3 regions of the Streptomyces sp. NBC_00829 genome follow, and region 1 is predicted to be linked to each of the others. Evidence: riboswitches for the same ligand, from Rfam matches in the RefSeq annotation. Region 1 holds a riboswitch; each other region holds the start of a gene.
The links. Region 1 has a riboswitch for cobalamin ahead of OG293_RS25860 (prenyltransferase/squalene oxidase repeat-containing protein). Riboswitches for the same ligand answer to the same signal wherever they lie in the genome.

Region 1 (5,690 bases):
AGGACGACCTGGTCCGCGTACTGCACGACCCGCTCCAGCCGGTGCTCGGCCATCAGCACCGTCGTGCCGAGGTCGTGGACCAGCCGCTGGAGCACCGCGAGCACCTCTTCCGCCGCAGCCGGGTCGAGCGCGGACGTCGGCTCGTCGAGCACGAGGACCTTGGGGTGCGGGGTCAGCACCGAGCCGATCGCGACGCGCTGCCGCTGACCGCCGGAGAGGGTGGCGATGGGCCGGTCGCGCAGCTCGGCGAGGCCGAGGAGGTCCAGCGTCTCCTCGACACGGCGGCGCATCACCTCGGGGGCGACACCGAGCGATTCCATGCCGTACGCCAGCTCGTCCTCGACCGTGTCGGTGACGAAGTGCGCGAGCGGGTCCTGGCCCACCGTGCCGACGAGATCGGCGAGTTCGCGGGGCTTGTGGGTGCGAGTGTCGCGGCCGTCCACGGTGACCCGGCCGCGGAGGGTGCCCCCGGTGAAGTGCGGGACCAGCCCGGACACCGCACCCAGCAGAGTCGACTTGCCGACACCGGACGGACCGACGAGCAGCACCAACTCGCCCTCGGGGACGGTCAGGTCGACACCCTGGATCGCCGGCCGGGCGGCGCCGTGATAGATGACCGACGCGTCTTCGAAACGGATCACGGGTTCTCCTGCGCGGCGGGGGCTGGGGCGGGGGCGACGAAGGCCGGGAGCAGGCCGGGCAGAATCGACGCGGCCGGCCAGAGCGGAAGCGTGGGCGCGGTCAGCGGCACGACGCCGGGGTGCAGGGCCTGCGGGTCGTAGGCGTTCGCCCAGATCATCAGGGCCGCGACCGCCGCGCCCGAGCCCGCGACCAGCCAGGCCCGGGGGCCCCAGCGGTCGGGGCGGTAGCGGGTACGGACGGAACGGCGGCCACCGAGACGCAGGCCCGCGAGTGCGGCGACGAGCCCTGCGGCCAGCAGGGGCAGACCGTACGAGGCGCCCTCGGCGGCGAGCAGTCCGTACGAACCGGCGCAGACTCCGAGCAGCCCCCCGAGGGTGAGCGCGGTGGTGGTGTGCCGGACGGCGGGCGGGACGTGGGCGCTGCGGCCGTAGCCGCGGGCGTCCATGGAGGCGGCGACGGCGACGGACCGTTCGAGCGCGCCCTCCAGGACGGGCATTCCGACCTGGACGACTGCCCTGATGCCGCCGGTGGGGCGACCGCGGAGCCTGCGGGCGGTCCGCAGGCGTACGACGTCGGCGACCATGTTCGGCGCGAAGGTCATCGCGACGACGACGGCGACACCGACCTCGTACAGCGCGCCGGGGAGGGACTTGAGGAGGCGGGCGGGATTGGCGAGGGAGTTGGCAGCGCCGACGCAGATGAGGAGGGTCGCGAGCTTCGCCCCGTCGTACAGCGCGAAGACCAGCTGCTCGGCGGAGACCCGGCCGCCGATCCGGATGCCCTTCGCCCAGTCGGGGAGCGGGACTTCGGGGAGGGTGAGCAGGGTGTGCATGCCGGGGACGGGCGAGCCGAGGACGACGGAGAACAGGACGCGGATGCCGATGACGACGAGCCCGAGCTTGACGAAGGCACCGTAGGAACGGGCCCAGGGGGCGTCGGTGCGGCGTGCGGCGACGACGTATCCGGCGACGCCGACGATGAGGCCGAGGAGGAGGGGGTTGGTGGTCCGGGACGCGGCGACCCCGAGCCCGAGGGCCCACAGCCACCAGGCACCGGCGTGCAGGGCGTTGCTGCGGTTGGCCTCGGGGGGCCGGAGGCGGGGGAACCGGGGTGGCGGGGAGCCGTCGCCGCGGTGGCTGTCGCGCTGGGGCGGGGGCTCTTGTGGTGCGGGTCGGGGTACGCGGCCCGGCCGTGTGGTGCGGGTTGCCGGTTCCCTCCGGATCGGCTCTCCGCCGTCCGCGGCGGTGAGGCCTTGCGGACCGGTCGCCCGGTGCGGGCCGCCGATCGCCTGCGGGGACGACCCGGTACGGACTCTCCCGGCGGGAAGCGACCATGCGCGACCCTGGCCCACCGTGGACACGTTCACCGCCGACCGGGGTACCCGCGGCGGCGGGAGCGCCACAGTGCCGCGCCGCCGAGTGCGACAACCGCCGCGATGCCCGCGATGACGCCGACCGAAGGGCCGCCGTCGTCCCCGGTGTCGCCCTTCGGCGGCGTCGACGACTTCGGCTCCGTCGCCGAGACCTGCTCGCCGCAGCCCGACTTCGGGTAACCCGTGATCGCGCACAGGAGCGCCTGGCTGTTGTAGCGCAGCGGCTTCGCCACCGACGCCAGCGCCTCCGCGGTCGTCGCGTCCTTCGGCACCTGGGCGCACACCGCCCGCAGGGCGGGCGGCCTCTCGCCCGCGGGGGCGTCCTCCTGGGTGCCCGGGTCGATGACCAGGGCGATCCGCTTGTGGTCCGGCCTGGCGGGCGTCGTGCCGCAGATCGCCGTGAAGTCCGGGGCCCTGCGCGGCTGCGCCGAGTCCCCGCTGTCCGCGCTCACCGAGAAGCGGAAGCCGTTGACCGCGCCGTCTGTGGGCCGTGCCGTGGCGGGGCCCTCGGTCGCGTACGTCCACCTGCCCCCACTGCTCTCCCAGAACGACCAGTAGCGGTAACCGGCCGCCTGCGCCGGCCCCGCGCCCAGTACCGACAGCGCGGCGCCGAGCGCGAGGGCCAGGGAGAGAAGTCGCCGGCGCATCACTGCTGCCGGTTCTTGCGGCGGCCGCTGATCAGGATGCCCGCGCCGACGCTCGCGAAGAAGAGCGCGCCGGCGACCCACCAGACACCGGAGCCCGAGTCTGAGCCGGAGTCCGACTCGGCTTCGGCCTTCTTGGGCTCCGCGGACGACTCGGGCGCGGGGCCCGTCGCGTTCAGCGCCGCCACCAGGTCCGTGCCGCCGAAGCCCTTCGGGTCCGCTCCGCCCGCGCGGGCGGCGAAGATCAGCTGGGCGTACGCCGCCGGGCCGGACTCCTTGGCCCAGGCCGCGGAGTTCTGCTCCAGCCACGCCAGCGGCTTCTTCGCCTGCTCGCCGAGGCCCTGCGCGCTCAGCGCGACAACCGCATCGGCCGTGTTCCCGAAGTCGGGCTTCTCCGCCGGGTCCGACGCGCCAGGCATCGGGGGAGTGTTGAGGTGCCCGGTCTTGGCGAGTGCGGTGGCGAGGTAGGCCGCGCCGTTGTGTGCGGCGCCCTCGATCGCCGTGGTCTTCTCACAGGCCGTCCCCTTGGCGTCCTTCGCGCCCGCGGTGGCGGCCAGGCCCTGGCCGTGTGCGCCGACCACGGCTGCCGCGGTGGAGTCCGCGACGATACCCGGCTGCTTCGGCTGGTAGACGAACGCGCCGCCGTTCTTCGGGCCGCATGGCTGCGCGAAGGTCAGCAGCGCGTCGTAGGGGGTCTTGCCGCCCTTGGACTTCACGCCCTCCGGCTTCTCGCCCGCTGCCGCGAGGGCGCCGATCACGATCGAGGTGGAGTTGGCGTCGCTCGCCCCGCCGGGGTTGTAGCCCCAGCCGCCGTCCGCGTTCTGTACGGACTTCAGCCAGCCGGCCGACTTCTTCACGGCGGCGTCCTGCCCGCCGAGCGCGGCGAGGCCCTGCACCGCGGCGGCGGTGGCGTTGGAGTCCAGCGGCAGCTTGGTGTCGCACGGCTTGGCCGCGTCCGCCCGGTACGAGGCGAACGCCCCGCTCGCGCACTGCTGCCCGGTGAGCCAGGCCACGGCCTTCGCCGCGGGCTTGACGCCGGCGGTGTCCTGGGCGAGCAGGGCGAGCGACTGACGCCACACGCCGTCATAGGTCGGGTCGCCCTTTCCGTACAGGCCGGGCGGCAGCGCGGCTGACGGTATCGGCGACGGCGCGGCGATCGCGGCCGGGGCGGCGGCCGAGGTGATGGCCATGCCGAGTACGGCGGAAGCGGCGAGCGCGGCGGCGCTGCGGCGGGCGGTGGTCATGGCGGGGTGTGCCTCTCCTGCGGGAGCCGGGCACGGGCACGCTGAGGCACCAGGGCTCCGGCCCCGTATCCCTCGACGGTGCCGGCCACCGGCGGCTGCCGGTGGCGCGAGCCGGTCACGACCGTACGAGGCATTCCGGCTCACCGCCTGCGAGGGCGGCTCACGGTTGCGGGTCAGCGCCGGATTCGCACCGGCTTCCCCCCGTACGAGTGTGATGACGACTCGCACACTCTACCGGCCGGTCACCTGTGCACGACCGGGCGCATCCCGCCCCGGGCGGCGGGCGCACGGACCGGCCGGGCCGAGGCGGTGGGCGGCCGTCGAGCCGACGGCGGAAGCGGCGGCGGGGGGTGGCGGCGGGGCGGACGTGGCCATGAACCCGACGGGCGCATGCGCCGGGCGGGGCGGATCAGGCGGCGACGAAGGTGGTGGGGGTACCGGTCAGCGCCTCCGCCTGTCCCAGCTTCACCAGCCTGCGCAGATGCGCCTCGGCCTCCGAGACCGCGATGTTCCTCGACCCGTACGGAATCTGCTCCCAGGGCCGGTTCCACTCCATCCGTTCGGCGACCTGCCACGGGGTGAGCGGCTCGGCCAGCAGGGCGAGCAGACCCGTGAGGCGGTCCTCGTGGTGGGTGAGCAGTTCCCGGACGCGGGCCGCGGCGTCGGTGAAGGCGTACTGATGCGCCGGGAGCACCTCCGCGGGGGCCAGCCTGCCGATCCGCTCCAGTGAGTCGAGGTAGTCGCCGAGCGGGTCGGTGACGGTCGCGTCGTCCGGGTCCTCGTACAGGCCGATGTGCGGGGTGATCCCCGGCAGCAGATGGTCCCCGGAGAACAACCGGCCGTTGCCGGGCCGCATCGCCGGGTGGGCTTCCTCCAGATGGAGGCAGACATGGCCGGGTGTGTGCCCCGGGGTCCAGACGGCCCGCAGCCGCCGCCCGGCCAGGTCGAGCAGCTCGCCGGGGACGATCTCCCGGTCGGGCAGGGCGGCGCGCAGTCCCGGCAGCGTACGCATCCGCCCCGAGGCGCGGGCTTCGCGCAGCGGGGCGGTGTGTGCGTCGGGCGCGCCCGCTCTGCTGAGCTTGTCGGCCAAGTAGCCGAGCCAGAGCTCCGGTTCGGCATCACGGGTGCGCCGCACCACGGCACTGTCGGCGGCATGCATCGCGATCCATGCCCCGGACTCCTGCCGGACGCGTCCCGACAGACCGTGATGGTCGGGGTGGTGGTGGGTGATGACCACACCGTGCAGGCCGGCGACCTGGACGCCGAGTGATCCGAGCCCGGCGGCGAGGGCGTCGAAGGAGGCCGGGTCGTCCCAGCCCGTGTCGATGAGGACGGGGCCGCGGTCGGTGTCGAGGAGATGGACGAGGGTGTGCCCGAGGGGATTGTCCGGGATGGGCACCTCGATGGCCCAGACGCCTCCGCCGTGGTCGGTCACCTGCGTCATGAGGTTCTCATCTCTCTCGGCGGCACGGCATGCCCACTATAACTAGAACTGGTTCCAATAGTCGCCCGAGTCGACCGGTTCTCCGGGGGAGTTGACTGATGGGGTTCGTGGATGGATTCGCGAGAAGCGGTGGCATCGGCGAGCGAGAAGCCGCGGATGGAGGTGGAGGCCGTCGAGGACGCGCCGGCCGTCGCGTCTCGGCCGCTCGATCCCGGCGGCCGTCCGGGCTCGATGCCCCGCGATTCCCTGCCCGCCGGCACGGGTGAGGCGTCGGAACGCTCTCCGGTTCCCGCCGTGGACTACTTGAACGAGAACTGGTATCAGTTCTGAATCAGTGTCAGAAA
Region 2 (5,690 bases), 540 kb from region 1:
TCGCGCAGGAAAGCCCTGCGGAAGCCGTCGCTCTCCAGCGAGCCGTGCCAGTGGGTGCCCCATACCGAGCCGACCCGGCAGCCGTCCAGAAAAGGGTCCCCGCCGAGCACGTCGGCGACCCCGTGGTGGATCTCGTAGCCCTCGACCGTCTCTCCGAGCGCGTCGCCGACCGGGCGGGCCAGCGTCTTGTCGACCGCGAACCGTACGCGTACGGGCAGCAGTCCGAGCCCGGGGACCCGTCCCGCCTTCGACTCGACCTCGTCGTCGATCTGTTCGGACAGCGCCTGGAAGCCGCCGCAGATGCCGAGCACAGGCCGCCCCTCGGCGGCCCGGCGTGCCAGAGCCGCGGCCAGACCGCGCTCGCGCAGCCATTCGAGTGCCCTGACCGTGCCCCGGGTGCCGGGCACGACCACCAGGTCGGCGTCGGTCAGTTCCTCGGCCCGGTCCACGAACCGCACGACGACGCCCGGCTCGGCGGCCAGCGCGTCCACGTCCGTGAAGTTCGACATCAGCGGCACGGCGCACACGGCGACGCGCAGCACGTCCTCGCCGACCGGGGGCGCGACCACCGACTCGCGTACGGCCCCGCGCAGCGAGACGCGCAGCCCGTCCTCCTCGTCGATGCCGAGACCGTGCGCGTACGGCAGCACCCCGTAGGTGCGCCGACCGGTGAGCCCGTGCAGCATCTCCAGGCCCGGTTCGAGGAGCGACACATCGCCGCGGAACTTGTTGACCAGGTAACCCGCGATCAGCTCCTGGTCCTCGGGGGCGAGGAGCGCCGTCGTACCGAAGAACGAGGCGAACACGCCGCCTCGGTCAATGTCGCCGACCACCAGCACCGGCAGCCGTGCGGCCCGCGCGATGCCCATGTTCACGATGTCCGTGCGCCGCAGATTGATCTCGGCCGGACTGCCCGCCCCCTCGCAGATCACGGCTTCATACGTGCCCCGCAGTTCCTCCAGGCACTCCAGGACGGTGCCGAGCAGGGCCTCCTGGCGTCCGCCGTGGTAGCCACGGGCGCTCAGCTCACCGACCGGCTTTCCCATCAGCACGACCTGGCTGGAACGGTCGCTGCCGGGCTTGAGCAGCACCGGGTTCATCAGCGCGCTCGGCTCCACGCGCGCGGCCCGCGCCTGCATGGCCTGCGCCCGCCCGATCTCCGCGCCCTCGCGCGTCACGAACGAGTTGAGCGACATGTTCTGTCCCTTGAAGGGCGCGACCTTCACCCCCTGCCGCACCAGCCAGCGGCAGATCCCGGCCGTGACGACGCTCTTTCCGGCATCCGACGTGGTCCCCGCGACCAGCAGTCCGCCGCCCCTGCGCCTGCTCATCCCCGCCCCTTTCCGGCGCGCCGCGCGCGCAGCGCGTGCCCCGCGACGCGGCCCGCCGCGCAGGTCGCCAGAGTCAGCCAGCCGACGCGGCGGGAGAGCCGCACGGCGCGTTCGATGTCCCCGAACTCCACCGGGCGGCCCCCGCTGTTGAGCACCGGCCGGTGCTCAACACGTCCGCCGTACGAGAGGGTGCCGCCGAGCCGTACGCCGAGCGCCCCCGCGAACGCGGCCTCCACCGGTCCCGCGTTGGGGCTCGGATGCTTCTTCGCGTCGTTCCGCCAAGAGCGCACCGCCCCGCGCGCGTCCTCGCCCGCGAGCACAGCGAGAGCGGCGGTGAGCCGGGCGCCCGGCCAGCCGGCCACATCGTCGACGCGGGCCGAGGCCCAGCCGAACCGCCGGTAGCGGGGCGACTTGTGCCCCACCATCGCGTCCAGGGTGTTGACCGCGCGGAAACCGACGAGGCCGGGGACACCCGCGAGCGCGCCCCAGACCAGGGCGCCCACCACCGCGTCGGAGGTGTTCTCGGCGACGGACTCCACCACGGCTCGGGCGATCTGCTGTTCGTCCAGGGAGTGCGGATCACGCCCGCACAGATGCGGCAGCCGCTCCCGGGCCGCGTCCACGTCCCCGGCGGCGAGTGCGCCGCCGATGGTCCGCGCCTCCCGGCCGAGCGAGGTGCCGCCGACGACGGCCCACGTGGCGGCGGCGTTCAGCGCGACGGAAGCGGCGGGGCGGCCCCGCAGGGCGCGGCCGAGAAGCGCGGCGGCAGCGACGGCGCCCCCGGCGCACACGGCGGTGTGCAGCGCACCCCAGCCCCGGTGGTTTCGCCACAGTGCACGCTCGACACGCGACGCGGCCCGCCCGAACGCGGCGACCGGATGTCCCCGGCGAGGGTCACCGAGAAGCAGGTCACCGGCGAGGCCGGCGGCGGCGCCGTACACGAATTCACGGTCGGCACGCATCGGTTCAGGCCGGCGTTCCGCCTGGTAGGGCCTTCGTACTCACAGCAGGAAGTGAACCGCAGCCGGGCATGGCGATATGTCCTCACTCAGGGTGTCCGCGCCCTGGTTCGACGTGACGGGCGGCGAGAGTTCCTGGCTTCCGGAGGAGTGCTCCTCCGTGACAGTGGCGGGACCGCGCCGGATTCGCACCGGCTTCCTCTTCTGCCGCCCAGGGACGTGTCTCCCACGACATGTCCCAGATGGCCTCGGCAGTCCACCACGCTGCGAGAACGGCCGTCAACTTGCCTTTGACCTGCGAAGGGAGAGTGTGCTGCGGCACACACGCCGGGCCGGCCGCCCCGGGAGGGGTGACCGGCCCGGCTGGTGGGACGGGTGGTGAAGGCGCGCCCTCAGGTGACGATCAGATAGATGCCGTACGCCACGGCCCCGGCGCACAGCGCGAAGCAGGCGTACGCGCCGGTGCGTGCGAGCGCCGCGGAGCCGCCCTGCGCGGCGGCGGACTCCTGCTTGGTCATGCCCACCACGCCGAGGGTGAACAGGCTCACGAGAGCCACCGTGGCCACGAGGCTCACGCCGAAGACGGAGCCGAGTGCTGCCCAGTCGATGTTCATGCTGATCTGTCCTTACACCGTGGCCGGCTGGGGCGGCTCGGAGTCGGCCGCGGGGGCCGGAGCCGAGATGGTCGTCTTGAGATCCTGCGCGGGCGTGCCGACCGGCGGCGGGGAGACGGCGGCGATCGCGGCCGTCACGACACCGGCGGGCTCGGCGTCGGCGTCCGCCTCGTTGACGTTGGTGTGGTCGACGACCTGGCGGCGCGAGACGAGCCAGATCGCCGCGCAGGCGCCGATCAGGAACGCGGCGACCACCGCAACACCCCAACCGCCCTGCTTGGTCACGAACTCCGAGCCCGCGGCCACCAGCCCGGCGGCCGGCAGGGTCAGGCCCCACGCGACGAACATCCGGGTGGCGGTCGACCAGCGGACCACACCGCCCTTGCGGCCCAGTCCCGCGCCCATCACGGCGCCGGAGCAGGAGTGCGTGGTCGACAGCGAGAAGCCGAGGTTGGAGGAGGCCAGGATGACGCTGGCGGCGCTGGTCTGGGCGGCGAAGCCCTGCTGCGGCTGGAGGTCGGTGAGGCCTTTGCCCATGGTGCGGATGATGCGCCAGCCGCCGAGGTAGGTGCCCATCGCGATCGCGAGTCCGGCCGAGAGGATGACCCACAGGGGAGGGTTGGAGCCGGGCGAGAGCACGCCCCCGGCGACGAGCGCCAGCGTGATGATGCCCATCGTCTTCTGGGCGTCGTTGGTGCCGTGGGCGAGGGAGACCAGGCCCGCCGAGGCGATCTGGCCGGAGCGGTAGCCCTTCGCGGTGGCCTTCTCGTCGGCGTTCTTGCCGATCTTGTACGTGAGCCGGGAGGCCAGGAACGCGGCGAGGCCCGCCACCAGAGGAGCGGCGATCGCGGGGATCAGAACCTTGGTGACGACCGTGCCGCCGTTGACCCCACTGACGCCGACCGAGGCGACGGTGGCGCCGATCAGTCCGCCCATCAGGGCGTGCGAGGAACTGGAGGGCAGACCGATCAGCCAGGTCAGCAGATTCCAGAGGATGGCGCCGACGAGCGCCGCGAAGATGACTTCGGGGGTGATGCCTGACTCGGTGACGATCCCGCTGGAGATCGTCTTGGCGACCTCCACGGACAGGAACGCCCCGACAAGGTTGAGCGCGGCGGACATGGCCACCGCCGTCTTGGGCTTCAGAGCGCCGGTCGAGATGGTCGTCGCCATCGCGTTGGCGGTGTCGTGGAAACCGTTCGTGAAATCGAACACGAGCGCTGTCACGATCACAATCGCGAGCAGCAAGGTGATGTGTTCCATTTACCCAGGCAATCGTTTGACGTCAGTGGCCCGGCGAACGTAGTTAACCTGGGTGAACGGAAGATGAACTGTGATCGGCTCTGGAGTGTCCTCGGGTGAGGATTCCTCGCTCCGCTTGTGACGGCCGCGATGGCGTCGGGGAAATGCCGTATTTATGGTGATTCAAGTGATCTCCATCATCCATCCGCCCTGTGGCATTCCGTCCCCGCCTGACAGGATCGGCGCATGACCGATCAGGTGCGACAGGAAGTGATCGAGAAGGCGTGGCAGGACCTCGTGGCCACCGCCCGCAGGACGGCGGCGGAGGGCCTGGTGGTGGGCACGTCGGGCAATGTCTCGGTGCGGGTCGGCGAGCTGGTCCTGGTCACCCCGAGCGGAGTGCCCTACGAGCGGCTCACGCCCGGGGACGCGATCGGGGTCGGACTCGACGGCAGGCAGCTTCTCGGCGACCTGGCCCCCACCAGTGAGCTGCCGCTGCATCTGGAGGTCTACCGTCACACCGGCGCGGGCGCGGTCGTCCATACCCACGCCGTGCACGCCACCGCGGTCTCCACCCTCGTCCCCGAGCTCCCGCCCGTCCACTACATGGCCGCGGCCCTCGGCGGGAGCGTCCGCGTCGCCCCCTACGCCCTGTACGGAACCCAGGAGCTGGCCGCGAACATGCTCGGCGCCCTGCGCGGGCGCACCGCCTGTCTGCTCCAGAACCACGGAACCGTCGCGTACGGCGACAGCCTCGACCAGGCCTACGACCGCACCGCCCAGCTGGAGTGGATGTGCCGGCTCTGGCTGACCGCCGCGTCGGTGCCCGGGCGCGCGCCGAGCCTGCTCTCCGCCGCGCAGCTGCGCGAGGCGGGCGAGAAGCTCAGCGGCTACGGCCAGCGCGGCTGAGCCGCGCTCGGGCACACGGGTCGCCGGTCGCGTGGGGGTGGGCTCGGGCACACGGGTCGCCGGTCGCGTGGGGGTGGGCTCGGGCACACGGGTCGCCGGTCGCGTGGGGGTGGGCTCGGGCACACGGGTCGCCGGTCGCGTGGGGGTGGGCTCGGGCGACAGGGGTCGCCGGTCACGTCGGGCGGGCGCTCGGGCGACAGGGGTCGCCGGTCACGTCGGGCGGGCGCTCGGGTGACGCCGGCGTTCCGCGGAGCACCGCGACCCCGCCGCGTCTGCGCCCCTCGGTGACTTCCGGCGGCCGGGGTGCCCCCGAGGGCACCGGCGGCGGCCGTCCACTGGCAGGGCGGCCCGCGGGTGCCGACACTGGACTGGTGCGCCCGGTTATCGCGACGGCAGCAGCCGTCACCACAGTGATCGGCGTCGGCGCGGCCGCCATAGCGGCCGGCCGCTACGCAAGCGACGTCGCGCTCAAGGCGCGGCCGAGAAGGCCGCTGCCCGGCGACCCCCGGCCCACCGTGCACGCCGCGGCCGAGGGCCATGTGACACTCACCCGCAGCCTCGCCACCCAGCGCCCGGGCACGTACGGAATCGAGAGCGACGACGTCCACGCCGTCATCGGCCCCGTCATCGACGGG
Region 3 (5,690 bases), 1.5 Mb from region 1:
ATGATCGAGGTGGCTCGGCGTGATCACCCCGGCCTCCGGTTCGATCTCGGCTCCATGACGGACCTCGCCCTCGCCGACGCCTCGATGACTGGCCTGGTCGCTTGGTACTCGCTGATCCACATCCCCGACGACGAGCTCAGCTCGGTCTTCGCGCACTTCCAGCGAGTGCTGCGGCCCGGTGGGCCGCTGCTACTCGGCTTCCACGTCGGTGATGAGTCACAGTTGAAGACCCAGGGCTATGGCGGGCACCCAATGAACGTCTATGTCCATCGTCGCCAGCACGACCGAATGTTTGAGTGGCTCGACGATGCTGGATTCGTCGTTGAGAAACACAGAACTCTCACCTCGGCCGAGAGTAAGCTCGGGGGAATCATTCTCGCGCGCCGCGAGGCTCCCGGCCCAGAAAAGTGAATCAATCACCAAGGGAGACTGCACGTCACTTGGTCTTCTTCGTGTAACTCGAATCTGGGCCTGCTGTTGTCGAGTTGCGGCCCGCGATCTGAGTGAAGGTCGGCATTCCAAGATCTACATCTCCCGTGCGACGTCCAATCGCCTGGTCGAGCTGAGCAATTTTGTCCTCGGCAGCCGAAAGGCTTACGCGGAGTCCCTCTACCTCCCCGAGCCAACCCTCTCGCTCTGCCTCGGAGATTCGGTCGATTAGGTTGTCGCGGATGTCTAGCCTGGCTGCTCATAGCCACTCGTTGATGGCTGCGACCAGCACTGTTGCCTCGTAGCGCACGGCCAACTTGTCGTATCTCGTGGCCACCGCGCGGTGCCGTTTCAGCCGGTTGATCCCGCACTCCACCGCGTGGCGCTCCTTGTAGTCCTCCTTGTCGAAGGTCGGTGGCCGGCCGCCTCGGGAGCCGAGCTTCTTGCGGTTGCGGACCTGATCGGCCTTCTCCGGGATGGTGCACTCGATCCTGCGTCTGCGCAGGTAGGAGCGGTTCGCGCGGGAGCCGTAGGCTTTGTCGGCACGGACCTTGTCGGGTGTGGTGCGTGGCCGTCCGGGGCCGGTGCGGGGGACGCGGATGCGTTCGAGGACGGGCTGGAACTGCGGGCTGTCGTGCCGGTGCCCGGCTGTGATCAGCAGCGACAGGGGCTTCTGCCCCTGCTCGGTCGCAAGGTGGATCTTCGTAGTCAGACCGCCCCGGGACCGTCCGAGCCCATGATCGTCCGGCTCTGTGTCGATCCCGCCGGGGGGGGCTCGCGCTGCAGATCCCTTTTTTACGCGCGCCGGCGGCGTGCTGGTGGGCGCGGCAGACGGTCGAGTCCACGCTCACGTCCCAGGTGATCAGGCCCTTCGCGTCAGCCTGGACCTGCAGCTGCTCAAGGATGCGCTTCCAGGTGCCGTCGCGCTGCCACCTGCGGAAAAGGTCGTAGATCCGGTCCCAGGGGCCGTACCGTTCAGGGATGTCCCGCCACGGCGTGCCCGCCCGGGTCCGCCACCGTATCCCGTCGATCAACTGCCGACGCGTCCACGTCCGCGGCCTCCCCTGCTTCTTCCCTGCCGGCAGCAACGGCTCCAGCCGAGCCCACTGCCGGTCCGTCAGATCCCCTCGCGCCACACCATGATCATCGCAATCCAAGATCCACTTTCGCAACAGGCCCTAAAGCTCGTCTTCACCGAACCCGCCCGGGCCGACGTCGAGGTCGCCCTCGCCGAACAGTTCCTAGCCGGACTCGACCACCATCCACTGTTCTCACCACCCAACACACCGCCCGCTTCCGCGACGCCGGTACACCAGGCATCGATTCCTAATGCTGTTTGTCAAGCCGCGAGGCCGACGGGTGGGGCAGGTTCGTAGCGCCGCCCGTCACGGAGGAGAGCCCAGAGGACGTTGACTCGACGACGGGCCAGAGCAAGGACGGCCTGGGTATGGCGCTTGCCCTCAGCTCGTTTGCGATCGTAGAACCGACGAGATTCTTCGCTGTGCCGGATGCTGAACAGCGCAGAGGTGTAGAAGACGCGTTGGAGTCGGCGGTTGTATCGCTGGGGGCGCCGCAGGTTGCCGCTGATCTTCCCGGAGTCCCGCGTTCTCGTGTCTCGCCGCGGCGCCGGGTCTTCGCCTTGGCCCGGCGTCGGAACGGGGTGGGACCCGCACGATAGTTCTGGCACTCTTCGCTGACATACCTCGGCGAGCAGGGGGCCTCGCTGCTCATGCTTTCCAGCGGGGGTGGTGTCGACCTGTACGACCTCGCCGGGCCGGGCGATGCGGGCCGCGTTAGGGTTCGGGAGGCAGAGAAGCCGGAGAACGTCCGCAAGTATTTCAAGCCCTCCGAACCGCGCTGCCAGCAAGGCCGCTGCCGCAATCGGTTGCCGGGTTCGTCCTCAGCCGGGCAGGGCACAAACGTGCCGCGACGGTCGTTTTCCGCTTCCGGATGCTGGACTCCGCTCTTCCCTTCGCTGCGCCACCGCGTAGGCTGACCCCGCAGCTGGTTCGCCCTGCCCTCCAGGCAGGGGCGTCGCAAGAGGGAATCCGGTGGAACTCCGGAACTGCCCCGCAGCGGTGAGTGGGAACGACCGCCGTCATACGCACTGGTCCCGGCACGGGACTGGGAAGCGACGGCCAGTAGGTGCCTTCGGACGAGAAGGCGCGCCCATGAGTCCGAAGACCTGCCACTGCCCGTGCGTGACCTACGCGCGCGGAGATCTCGGCGACCTCGTGGGCGGGTCGGCGGTGAGGGCGGGCACGGCCGCACCCGAGGGTGTGCGCAAACCGGGCCCCTGTTGCCGTTCCTTCGCGTCCCACGACCGTTCCGAGGTCGCTGACGAGTACTCGCGAAGGAGAGTTCCGTGACCACATCAGCAGCCGCGGGAGCCCGGGCCACCGTCCACGGCTACCCGCGCCAGGGACCGAACCGGGAACTGAAGAAGGCCGTCGAGGGCTACTGGAGGGGCACGGCGAGCGCCGACTCCCTCAGGGAGTGTGCCGCCGGCATCCGCCGGGCCAACTGGCGCAGCCTCGCCGACGCCGGCATTCACGAGGTCCCCACCGGTGACTTCTCGTACTACGACCACGTCCTGGACACCAGCGTCATGGTCGGCGCGGTCCCCGCACGTCACCGCGCCGCCGTCGAGGCCGACGCCCTCGACGGCTACTTCGCCATGGCCCGCGGCACGCAGGACGTCGCGCCGCTGGAGATGACCAAGTGGCTTGATTCGAACTACCACTACCTGGTGCCCGAGTTGGGCCCGGACACCGTCTTCACCACCGACTCCACCAAGCAGGTAGCGGAGTTGAAGGAGGCCCTCGCCCTGGGCCTGACCGCGCGCCCGGTCCTCGTCGGCCCGGTCACCTACCTCCTGCTCGCCAAGCCCGCCCCCGGCGTGTCCGCGGACTTCGACCCGCTGACCCTGCTGGACCGGCTGCTGCCCGTCTACGCCGAGGTCCTCGCCGACCTGCGCGCGGCGGGCGCGGAGTGGGTGCAACTCGACGAGCCCGCCCTCGTCCAGGACCGCACCCCGGCCGAACTGAACGCCGCCGCCCGCGCCTACCGCGACCTCGGCGCCCTCACCGACCGGCCGAAGCTCCTGATCGCCTCCTACTTCGACTGCCTCGGCGACGCGCTCCCGGTCCTCGCGAAGGCGCCCGTGGAGGGCCTCGCGCTCGACTTCACCGAGGCAGCCGCCGCCAACCTGGACGCCCTTGCCACCGTGGGCGGGCTGCCCGGCAAGCGCCTGGTCGCCGGTGTGGTCAACGGCCGCAACATCTGGGTCAACGACCTCACCAAGTCCCTCGCCACACTGGGCACGTTGCTCGGGCTGGCCGACCGCGTCGACGTGGCCGCCTCCTGCTCGCTCCTCCACGTCCCGCTCGACGCCGCCGCCGAGCGGGACATCGAGCCGCAGATCCTGCGCTGGCTCGCGTTCGCGCGGCAGAAGACAGGCGAGATCGTCACCCTCGCCAAGGGCCTGTCCCAGGGCACCGACGCGATCGCCGCCGAACTCGCCGTCAACCGCGCCGACTTGGCCTCCCGCGCCGGTTCGACGCTCACCCGCGACCCCGCCGTACGGGTCCGGGCCGCCGCCGTCACGGACGCCGATGCCCGCCGCGCTCAGCCGTACGCCGAGCGGAGCGTGGCGCAGCGCGCGCATCTGGGGCTGCCGTCGTTGCCGACGACGACCATCGGATCGTTCCCGCAGACCGCCGAACTGCGCACCGCGCGGGCCGATCTGAGAGCCGGACGCATCGGCGCCGAGAGCTACGAGGAGCGGATCAGGGCCGAGATCCAGGAGGTGATCGCGTTCCAGGAGAAGACCGGTCTGGACGTCCTGGTGCACGGTGAGCCCGAACGCAACGACATGGTCCAGTACTTCGCCGAGCAGCTCACCGGCTACCTCGCCACCCAGCACGGCTGGGTCCAGTCGTACGGCACTCGGTACGTCCGGCCGCCGATCCTGGCCGGCGACATCTCCCGCCCCGAGCCGATGACGGTGCGCTGGACGACGTACGCCCAGTCGCTCACCTCGCGCCCGGTCAAGGGCATGCTCACTGGGCCGGTCACCATGCTCGCCTGGTCCTTCGTCCGCGACGACCAGCCGCTCGGCGACACCGCACGGCAGGTCGCCCTCGCCCTGCGCGACGAGGTCAACAACCTTGAGGCGGCCGGGACTTCGGTCATCCAGGTCGACGAACCCGCCCTGCGCGAGACCCTGCCGCTGCGGTCCGCCGACCACCCCGCATATCTGGCCTGGGCCACGGAGGCGTTCCGGCTCACCACCAGCGGGGTGCGGCCGGAGACGCAGGTCCACACGCACATGTGCTACGCCGAGTTCGGCGACATCGTCCAGGCCATTGACGACCTCGACGCGGACGTCATCAGCCTGGAGGCCGCCCGTTCGCACATGCAGGTCGCGCGCGAGCTGGCCGAGCACGGCTATCTGCGCGAGGCCGGACCCGGCGTGTACGACATCCACTCCCCGCGCGTGCCGAGCGCGGACGAGGCGGCGGCCTTGCTGCGCAAGGGACTTGAGGCCATCCCGGCGGAGCGGCTGTGGGTCAACCCGGACTGCGGTCTGAAGACCCGCGGCTGGCCCGAGACCCGGGCGTCCCTGGAGAACCTGGTCGCCGCGGCCCGCACGGTCCGCGAGGAGCTGGCCGGGTCCTGATCGAAAAAGCCGGCGGGCCTGGACGCTCGGAGCGTCCAGGCCCGCCGCACAGCGCCGCCATCAAACATACGGTGGCGGTCGGGCACGGCTTGTCGAGCGCGGCTCCGGCTGAAGGCCTGCCGAAGCTCGCCGCGACGGGCAGCTGATTCGTCGAGCGGGCTGTGTCTCACACACATCTCACAGACCTGTCACGAAACGCAGGACGGGGCCGCACCATCTGGGCGGCCCATGGACTGTATAGACAGTCCATGGGCCTTCTGGACAGACGGCAAGACGTGTCGAACCACTTGGTCATCTCCAGCGGCGCGACGTCCTGCGTGCCGCGGGCCATGGCGAAGTAGCCGTCGAGGGCGTCGGCCTCGACGGCGGCGCGGTGACGTGCGGGGACCGCGCCGACCATGACGCTGGTGTCCAGGACGTGGTCGTAGTACGAGAAGTCACCGGTGGGGACCTCGTGAATGCCGGCGTCGGCGAGGCTGCGCCAGTTGGCCCGGCGGATGCCGGCGGCACACTCCCTGAGGGAGTCGGCGCTCGCCGTGCCCCTCCAGTAGCCCTCGACGGCCTTCTTCAGTTCCCGGTT

Region 2: another riboswitch for cobalamin. It lies ahead of OG293_RS28315 (cobalamin biosynthesis protein); the one in region 1 lies ahead of OG293_RS25860 (prenyltransferase/squalene oxidase repeat-containing protein).
Region 3: another riboswitch for cobalamin. It lies ahead of metE (5-methyltetrahydropteroyltriglutamate--homocysteine S-methyltransferase); the one in region 1 lies ahead of OG293_RS25860 (prenyltransferase/squalene oxidase repeat-containing protein).

Annotation. Positions count from the first base shown of each region.
Region 1 is NZ_CP108867.1:5,828,167-5,833,856, forward strand. It holds gene OG293_RS25845 (ABC transporter ATP-binding protein) at 1-641, opposite strand, end outside; gene OG293_RS25850 (energy-coupling factor transporter transmembrane component T) at 638-1,705, opposite strand; gene OG293_RS25855 (SCO2322 family protein) at 2,005-2,661, opposite strand; gene OG293_RS25860 (prenyltransferase/squalene oxidase repeat-containing protein) at 2,661-3,902, opposite strand; cobalamin riboswitch at 4,011-4,145, opposite strand; gene OG293_RS25865 (MBL fold metallo-hydrolase) at 4,312-5,346, opposite strand; gene OG293_RS25870 (hypothetical protein) at 5,458-5,676, shown strand.
Region 2 is NZ_CP108867.1:6,363,227-6,368,916, forward strand. It holds gene OG293_RS28310 (cobyric acid synthase) at 1-1,331, opposite strand, end outside; gene OG293_RS28315 (cobalamin biosynthesis protein) at 1,328-2,293, opposite strand; cobalamin riboswitch at 2,398-2,535, opposite strand; gene OG293_RS28320 (hypothetical protein) at 2,683-2,904, opposite strand; gene OG293_RS28325 (anion permease) at 2,917-4,167, opposite strand; gene OG293_RS28330 (class II aldolase/adducin family protein) at 4,393-5,055, shown strand; gene OG293_RS28335 (alpha/beta hydrolase) at 5,427-5,690, shown strand, end outside.
Region 3 is NZ_CP108867.1:7,293,170-7,298,859, reverse strand. It holds gene OG293_RS32780 (class I SAM-dependent DNA methyltransferase) at 1-411, shown strand, start outside; one part of gene OG293_RS32775 (IS5 family transposase) at 689-1,174, opposite strand; one part of gene OG293_RS32775 (IS5 family transposase) at 1,176-1,565, opposite strand; partial or broken gene OG293_RS32770 (transposase) at 1,769-2,032, opposite strand; cobalamin riboswitch at 2,418-2,637, shown strand; gene metE (5-methyltetrahydropteroyltriglutamate--homocysteine S-methyltransferase) at 2,795-5,110, shown strand; partial or broken gene OG293_RS32760 (5-methyltetrahydropteroyltriglutamate--homocysteine S-methyltransferase) at 5,382-5,690, opposite strand, start outside.